2 linked regions of the Hamadaea flava genome follow. The protein of the gene in region 2 binds, or shares a complex with, the protein of the main gene of each other region. Links are inferred from orthologs where the notes say so. Each region holds a gene or a part of one and is shown on either strand. Other genes may lie near its edges. The genes, in order: dnaB and dnaG.

Region 1 (3,270 bases), 1.7 Mb from region 2 along the record:
GCCCTGGCCCCACACCGGGCGTGGGCGGTCGTCGCGATCTGGGGCTACCTGGCCGCCGCGAGCATCGCTCTCCTCCTGCCCGGTCGGCTCGCCCGGACCTGGCTGGCCGCGGCGGCCTGGGCCGCGACCGCCCTGCTCCCGCTGATCCTCCAAGCCCGCGAGCGGGCCGCCGGACGGCTGGACCGAGCCCAGGAAGAAGTCCTGGTCATCGAGGCGGCCGGAGCCCGGATGCTCCACACTGGAACGCCCTATCTCGACCGCGACGCGATCGCCGCCGTCCCCAGCCCGCTGCGGCTGCTCGACTACCTGCCCTACCAGCCCGGCATGGCGATCGCCGGACTGCCCCGCGCCCTCGGCGGCATCGCCTGGTGGACCGACGCCCGGATCGTCATGGCCCTGCTCAGCAGCGCGGCCGTGGTAGCCGCCTGGCTGCTGCTCGACCGGGCGGGCATCACCCGCTTCGGATCCGAGGCCCCCCTGCGAGCGCTGCAAGCGGTCACGATCCTTCCGCTCGCCACCCTCACCCTGGTCACCGGCGGAGACGACGTCCCCGTCCTCGCCCTGTCACTGCTCGCCTGCGCGCTGGCTTCCCGCAACCGCTGGACCGCCGCCGGACTGGCGATCGGCTGCGCAGGCGCCCTCAAACTCACCGCCTGGCCGGTCGCCATCGTGCTCGGCCTCGTCGCCCTGGTCCGCCATCGCCGATCCCTCGCCCGGTACGCACTCGGCGCCGCCGGCATACCGGTGCTGGTCCTGGTGCCGACCGTGCTCATCAACGGCCGCGCCGTCGTGGAGAACGTCATCCGATTCCCGCTCGGCCACGGCCTGGTACGCAGCCCGGCAGCCTCCCCGCTACCCGGTCACCTGCTGACGGCGTACCTGCCGGACGGGCGCCAGATCGCCGTCGGACTGCTCCTCGGCGTGGCCACCGTGATCGCGATCTCACTGATCCGGCAGCCCCCGGTCAGCGTCCCGAGAGCAGCGCTCATCAGCGCGACCGGACTCCTACTGGCGATCCTGCTACTTCCCGCGACCCGCTTCGGCTACCTGCTCTATCCGGTCGCCCTAGCGGCCTGGGCGCCGGTGCTCAGCTCACCGCCATATCGACGAAACGCGACATATGCAGCTGCGCCGCGACCGTGACCGTGTCGGTCGGACCATTACGGTGCTTGGCCACGATGAAGTCAGCCTCACCCGCGCGCGGCGATTCCTTGTCGTAATAGTCGTCGCGATGCAACAAGATGACGACGTCGGCGTCCTGCTCGATCGAGCCGGACTCACGCAGGTCGGACAACTGCGGGCGCTTGTCGGTCCGCTGCTCGGGACCACGGTTCAGCTGACTGACCGCGATCACCGGGCACTCGACCTCCTTGGCCAGCAGCTTCAAGCCTCGCGAAAGGTCGGCGACCTCCTGCTGACGGCTCTCCACCCGCTTCGGTGACGTCATCAGCTGGAGGTAGTCGACCACGATCAACTTCAGATCGTTCCGCTGCTTGAGCCGCCGCGCCTTCGCCCGGATCTCCATGAGGTTCATGTTGGGCGTGTCGTCGACGAAGATCGGCGCTTCGCTGATCTCACCCATGCGTCTGGCCAGCTTCGTCCAGTCGTCGTCGGACAACTGCCCGGACCGCAGGACGTGCATCGGTACGCGAGCCTCGGCGCTGAGCAGACGGGTGACGATCTCGACCTTGGACATTTCCAGCGAGAAGATGGCGCTGGCCATGTTGTGCCGGATGGCGGCGTTGCGAGCGAAGTCCATTCCCGCAGTCGATTTGCCCAAACCGGGCCTTCCGGCCACGATGATCAACTGGCCGGCGTGGAGTCCGTTGAGCAGCCGGTCCAGGTCGGAGAAGCCGGTCGGCACACCCGACATGACGCCGCCCTGGGCGCCGACCGCCTCGATCTCGTCGAGCGTGGGTTGCAGCAGGTCGCCGAGGATGGAGAAGTCTTCGCTGACGCGCCGTTCGGTGACGTCGTAGATGGCCTGCTGGGCCAGGTCGACGATGTCGTCGACGTCGCGCCCGCCGCCGCCGTTGGTGCCGTAGCCCAGCTGCACGATCTTGGTGCCCGCCTCCACCAGCCGCCGGAGGATGGCGCGCTCGCTGACGATGCGGGCGTAGTACGCTGCGTTGGCCGCGGTGGGCACCGAGTTGAGCAGGGTGTGCAGGTAGGGCGCGCCGCCGACGCGGCTCAGCTCGCCCGCGCCGTCGAGGGCGGCCGCGACGGTGACGGCGTCGGCGGGTTCGCCTCGGCCGAACAGGTCGACGACGGCTTCGAAGATGGTGGCGTGGGCCGGCCGGTAGAAGTCACTCGACCGGAGGATCTCGACGACGTCGGCGATGGCGTCCTTGCTGAGGAGCATGCCGCCGATGACGCTCTGCTCCGCCGCGACGTCTTGTGGGGGAGTCCGTTCGTAGGCGGGGGGACCGTCGGCCGACGGCTGCCCGGAGACCGGGAACCGCGCCTGGTCGCGCACCTCGCCGACGGACACCGCACCCCACCCCAAGCACGCTCGATCGTCCCCACCGAACCCCAGGGATACCACCGGGGTCCGACAACTGTGCCGGACGGTTCCCAGGGTGATATCGAGGCCGGAGGCTTGACGTTACGAAGCCTGGCCCGGATTCTCAAACACCCCGGTGGACAGACCTGCGGACAACCTGTGGACAACTTGCCTCTGCCTGTGGGTAACCCTGTGCACAGCCTGTGGATAACACGCGGACTGTTGTCCACAGAGTTGCTCTGAGCTGCGCAGACGTAAATCACAGGCTGTGCGCGAAAGAAATTTCGTTCGGCGTGTCGATCTTGGCAGGCCAGGTCCGCCGTGGACGTCGGAGACGGCCCGCCGGTTCCCGCCCTCCGGTCACGGGCTCGGCTCGAATCGGTCACCAAGGTTCACGGTCCGATTTCGGTCAGGCAACGGTGGGAGCGCACCCGGTGCTGGGCCGGTCGGATCGGCAACTGAATGTTCTAGGTCAGGAGAAATCATGACGAAGCTCATGACCCGATCGACCGGAGCGGCCTTCCTGGTGGTGCTGCTGGCGCTCGCCGGGTGCAGTGCCGGTGACAAGAGCAGCTCGTCGGACCAGCCGCAGATCGGTGGCGGTCAGGGGCCCGGGGTGTCCATCCCCGGCGGCGAGACGTCCGTGGACGAGCAGGCTCAGTCGACCTTCGCGCTCGACGTGGACACCGCCTCGTACGCGTACTCGGTGCGCCAGTTGCAGGACGGGCGCTGGCCGGACCGGTCGACGGTGCGGCCGGAGGAGTTCG
Region 2 (3,201 bases):
GTGCCCCGCTCGGCCCGGATCCGGTGTGCCCTGCTGAAGGGCATAGCGCTGCGTTACGTGATGCGGCGGCGCGGCATGGAACCCTGGTACGCCCGCCAGCGCGAGATCCTCGCCGACCTCGTGCGGGTGCTGAGCGAACGCGCGCCGACCGAGCTGGACCCGGTCTTCGCTCCACTCTGGAAGGACGCGCCCGACGACGCGGCCCGGCTGCGCGTGATCGTCGACCAGGTGGCCTCGCTCACCGACCCGGCCGCCGTCGCCTGGCACGCCCGCCTCCTCGCCCCCTAACCCTCCCACCCTCACCCCCCCTGCTTTCGGCGCGATCATGAACTAATGGTCGTGATCAGCCGGTGTGTCGTGTCCTGGGGACCCTGATCGACTCCGCGCCGGCATGATCGATTCGAGCCCGGACCGGCGGTCTCGGGCGTGGTGAACGTCGTCGGTGGCTCGCCCTAGGATGTGGGTATGGCCGGACGGATCCGCGACGAGGACATCGCGCTAGTGCGTGAGCGCACCTCCGTCGTCGACGTGATCTCCGAGCACGTGACGTTGAAGGGCTCGGGTGGGCGCAACCTGAAGGGGTTGTGCCCGTTCCATGACGAGAAGACCCCTTCGTTCACCGTGGCCGGCGACCGTAATGTCTACTTCTGCCACGGTTGTGGCAAGGGCGGCGACGCGATCAACTTCGTCATGGAGATCGACCACCTGCGGTTCACCGAGGCGGTCGAGAAGCTGGCCGCCCGCGCCGGCATCCAGCTGCGCTACATCGAGGGCGGCTCGGCGCCGGTCCGCCAGCAGCACGGCCAGCGGCAGCGGCTGATCGCCGCGCACGCCGCGGCGGCGAAGTTCTACGCGGAGCAGCTGATGACCCCGGGCGCCCGCATCGCCCGGGAGTTCCTCGCTCAGCGGGGCTTCGACCGGGGCGCCGCCGAGACCTACGGCTGCGGCTTCGCCCCCGATTCGTGGGACGCGCTGACCAAGCACTTGCGGCAACTCGGCTTCACCGCCGAGGAGCTGACCGTCGGCGGGCTGGCCAAGCCGGCCCGGTCGGGCAGCCTCATCGACCGGTTCCGCCGCCGGTTGATCTGGCCCATCCGGGAGACCGGCGGCGACGTCATCGGGTTCGGCGCGCGGAAGCTGTTCGACGACGACGACGGCCCCAAATACCTGAACACCCCGGAGACCCCGCTCTACAAGAAGTCGACCGTGCTCTACGGCATCGACCTCGCCAAGCGGGAGATCGGCAAGCGCGGCCAGGCGGTCGTGGTCGAGGGCTACACCGATGTGATGGCCTGCCACCTGGCCGGAGTGCCGACGGCGGTGGCGACCTGCGGGACGGCCTTCGGCTCCGAGCACATCTCGGTGCTGCGCCGGATGCTCATGGACACCGACACGTTCAAGGGCGAGATCATCTTCACCTTCGACGGCGACGCCGCCGGGCAGAAGGCCGCGCTCCGCGCGTTCGCCGACGACCAGCGGTTCGTCGGGCAGACCTTCATCGCGGTCGGGCCGGACGGGATGGACCCCTGCGAGCTGCGGCTGGATCGCGGCGACACGGCCGTCCGCGACCTGGTGGCCAGCCGGGAGCGCCTGGTCTCGTTCGTTCTGCGTACGACGATCGCGGGGTTCGACCTCGACTCCGCCGAAGGCCGGGTGGGTGCGCTCCGGGCGACCGCCCCGCTGGTGGCGCAGATCAAGGACCGGTCGCTGCGCCCGGAATACGGCCGCATCCTCGCGGGCAAGCTCGGCATGGAGGTCGAGGTCGTCCAGCGCGCGGTGAACGCGTCCGTCAAGGGCCAGCCGGTCGACGCCCGCCCGCCCCGGCCGCGTACCAGTCCGGACGATCCGCAGATCCTGGTCGAGCGGGAGGCGCTCAAGCTCGCCATCCAGGTTCCGGCGCTGGCCGGGCCGGTCTTCGACAACGCCGAGGCCGACTGCTACTCCGACCCGCAGCACGTGCAGATCCGGCTGGCCATCGCGGCCGCCGGCGGCGCGGTGCGCGGGGTGTCCGGGCCGAACTGGATCGCCGCGATCACCGACGGCTGCGGTGACCTGATGGCGCAGTCGCTGGTGAACCAGCTCGCCGTGGAGGAGCTGCGCTATGACGGCGACGCCGATCCGCACTACGTGACGGTGACCCTCGCCCGGCTCCAGCTCGCGGCGGTCGACCGGCGGGTGCACAACGTCAAGTCCAAGCTCCAGCGGATCAATCCGGTCACGCAGAAGGACGAGTACTTCGGGCTGTTCAGCGACCTCGTGTCGCTGGAGACCACCGCTCGCGCCCTGCGCGACCAAGCATCGAGTGGGTTGTGATGGCGTTCTGGTCGCGGCGGATGCTGCCGAAGGCGTACCGGGAGTTGTTCTCCTCAGGCGAGCGGACCCTGGCCTGGGCCGCGCGGCCCGAGGGCGGTCTGGTCGTGGCCACCAACCTCGGGCTGTGGGTCGATCGGGCCCGCATCGGGTGGCACGAGATCACCAAGGCGGTGTGGGACGGCTCGACCCTGGTCGTCACGGTCAGCGAAGTCGTCGACGACACCGCGGATCCCGTGGTCGTCGCGGACTCCGCGCACCTGAAGCTGGTGCTGATCGACCCTGGTCATCTACCTCACCAGGTACGCCTCCGGGTGACCGGCTCGATCGTCAGCTCCGAGGAGCAGCCGGACGGCTCTCGCCTGGTCGGCCGGCGGATGCCGGGCGTCGACGGGGTCGCCTGGACGCGCTGGCTGTCCGCTCGCCCCTGAAGGTCTTGGCCGAAGGTGTCCCCCGGAGCAGGGGGAAGGCTCCGGGGGACGTTGGGTGTGAGGCTTAGTAGACGTGGACGCCGTACACGGACAGCGGTTCGGTCACGGGCTGGAAGAACGTCGTCCCACCCGAGGTGCAGTTGCCACTGCCGCCGGAGGTGAGGCCGAGCGCGATGCTGCCCGCGAAGAGCGAACCGCCGCTGTCGCCGCCTTCAGCGCAGACCGTGGTCCGGATGAGGCCGGTGACGGTGCCCTCGGCGTAGTTGACGGTCGCGTTCGTCGCCGTGACGCTGCCGCTGCGTACGCCGGTCGTGCTGCCGCTGCGCCGGACCGCCTGGCCGACGGAGGCGTTGCCCGCCGCCGTGATGTCCTGGCTGCCGCTGTATAGGTACACCGAACCGGGGTGGTTGGTGTAGCTCGTGGCGTAGCGCACGATGCCGTAGTCGTTGCCCGGGAAACT

The links.
Region 1: the proteins of dnaG (region 2) and dnaB are in contact, whole or in part, in a crystal structure (PDB 2R6A), measured with the Geobacillus stearothermophilus proteins. The link is inferred for Hamadaea flava from one-to-one orthologs. Residues at the interface, in WP_049624496.1 of Geobacillus stearothermophilus: Lys456, Leu457, Leu458, Pro459, Ala460, Asn463, Ala464, Leu467, Leu535, Leu536, Ile537, Ala538, Gln544, Glu545, Asp548, Tyr549, His552; in WP_033016901.1 of Geobacillus stearothermophilus: Ser13, Glu15, Ala16, Gln18, Glu91, Leu92, Asp94, Ala95, Val96, Pro97, Thr98, Ala99, Ala100, Asn101, Tyr104, Tyr105, Ile108.

The regions. Positions count from the first base shown.
Region 1 is NZ_JAMZDZ010000001.1:4,780,790-4,784,059, forward strand. Bases 290-3,247 are described here. They hold dnaB (replicative DNA helicase), read right to left. Parts: upstream 2,492-3,247; coding sequence 1,088-2,491; downstream 290-1,087. Other genes in these bases: HDA40_RS22640 (glycosyltransferase 87 family protein), read left to right, coding at 290-1,143; HDA40_RS22650 (vWA domain-containing protein), read left to right, coding at 2,988-3,247. In the rest of the region: more of HDA40_RS22640, read left to right, coding at 1-289; more of HDA40_RS22650, read left to right, coding at 3,248-3,270. UniProt on the Escherichia coli protein: The main replicative DNA helicase, it participates in initiation and elongation during chromosome replication. Travels ahead of the DNA replisome, separating dsDNA into templates for DNA synthesis.
Region 2 is NZ_JAMZDZ010000001.1:6,442,448-6,445,648, forward strand. Bases 1-2,889 are described here. They hold dnaG (DNA primase), read left to right. Parts: upstream 1-465; coding sequence 466-2,313; downstream 2,314-2,889. Other genes in these bases: HDA40_RS30140 (deoxyguanosinetriphosphate triphosphohydrolase), read left to right, coding at 1-288; HDA40_RS30150 (hypothetical protein), read left to right, coding at 2,313-2,741; HDA40_RS30155 (S1 family peptidase), read right to left, coding at 2,806-2,889. In the rest of the region: more of HDA40_RS30155, read right to left, coding at 2,890-3,201. UniProt on the Escherichia coli protein: RNA polymerase that catalyzes the synthesis of short RNA molecules used as primers for DNA polymerase during DNA replication.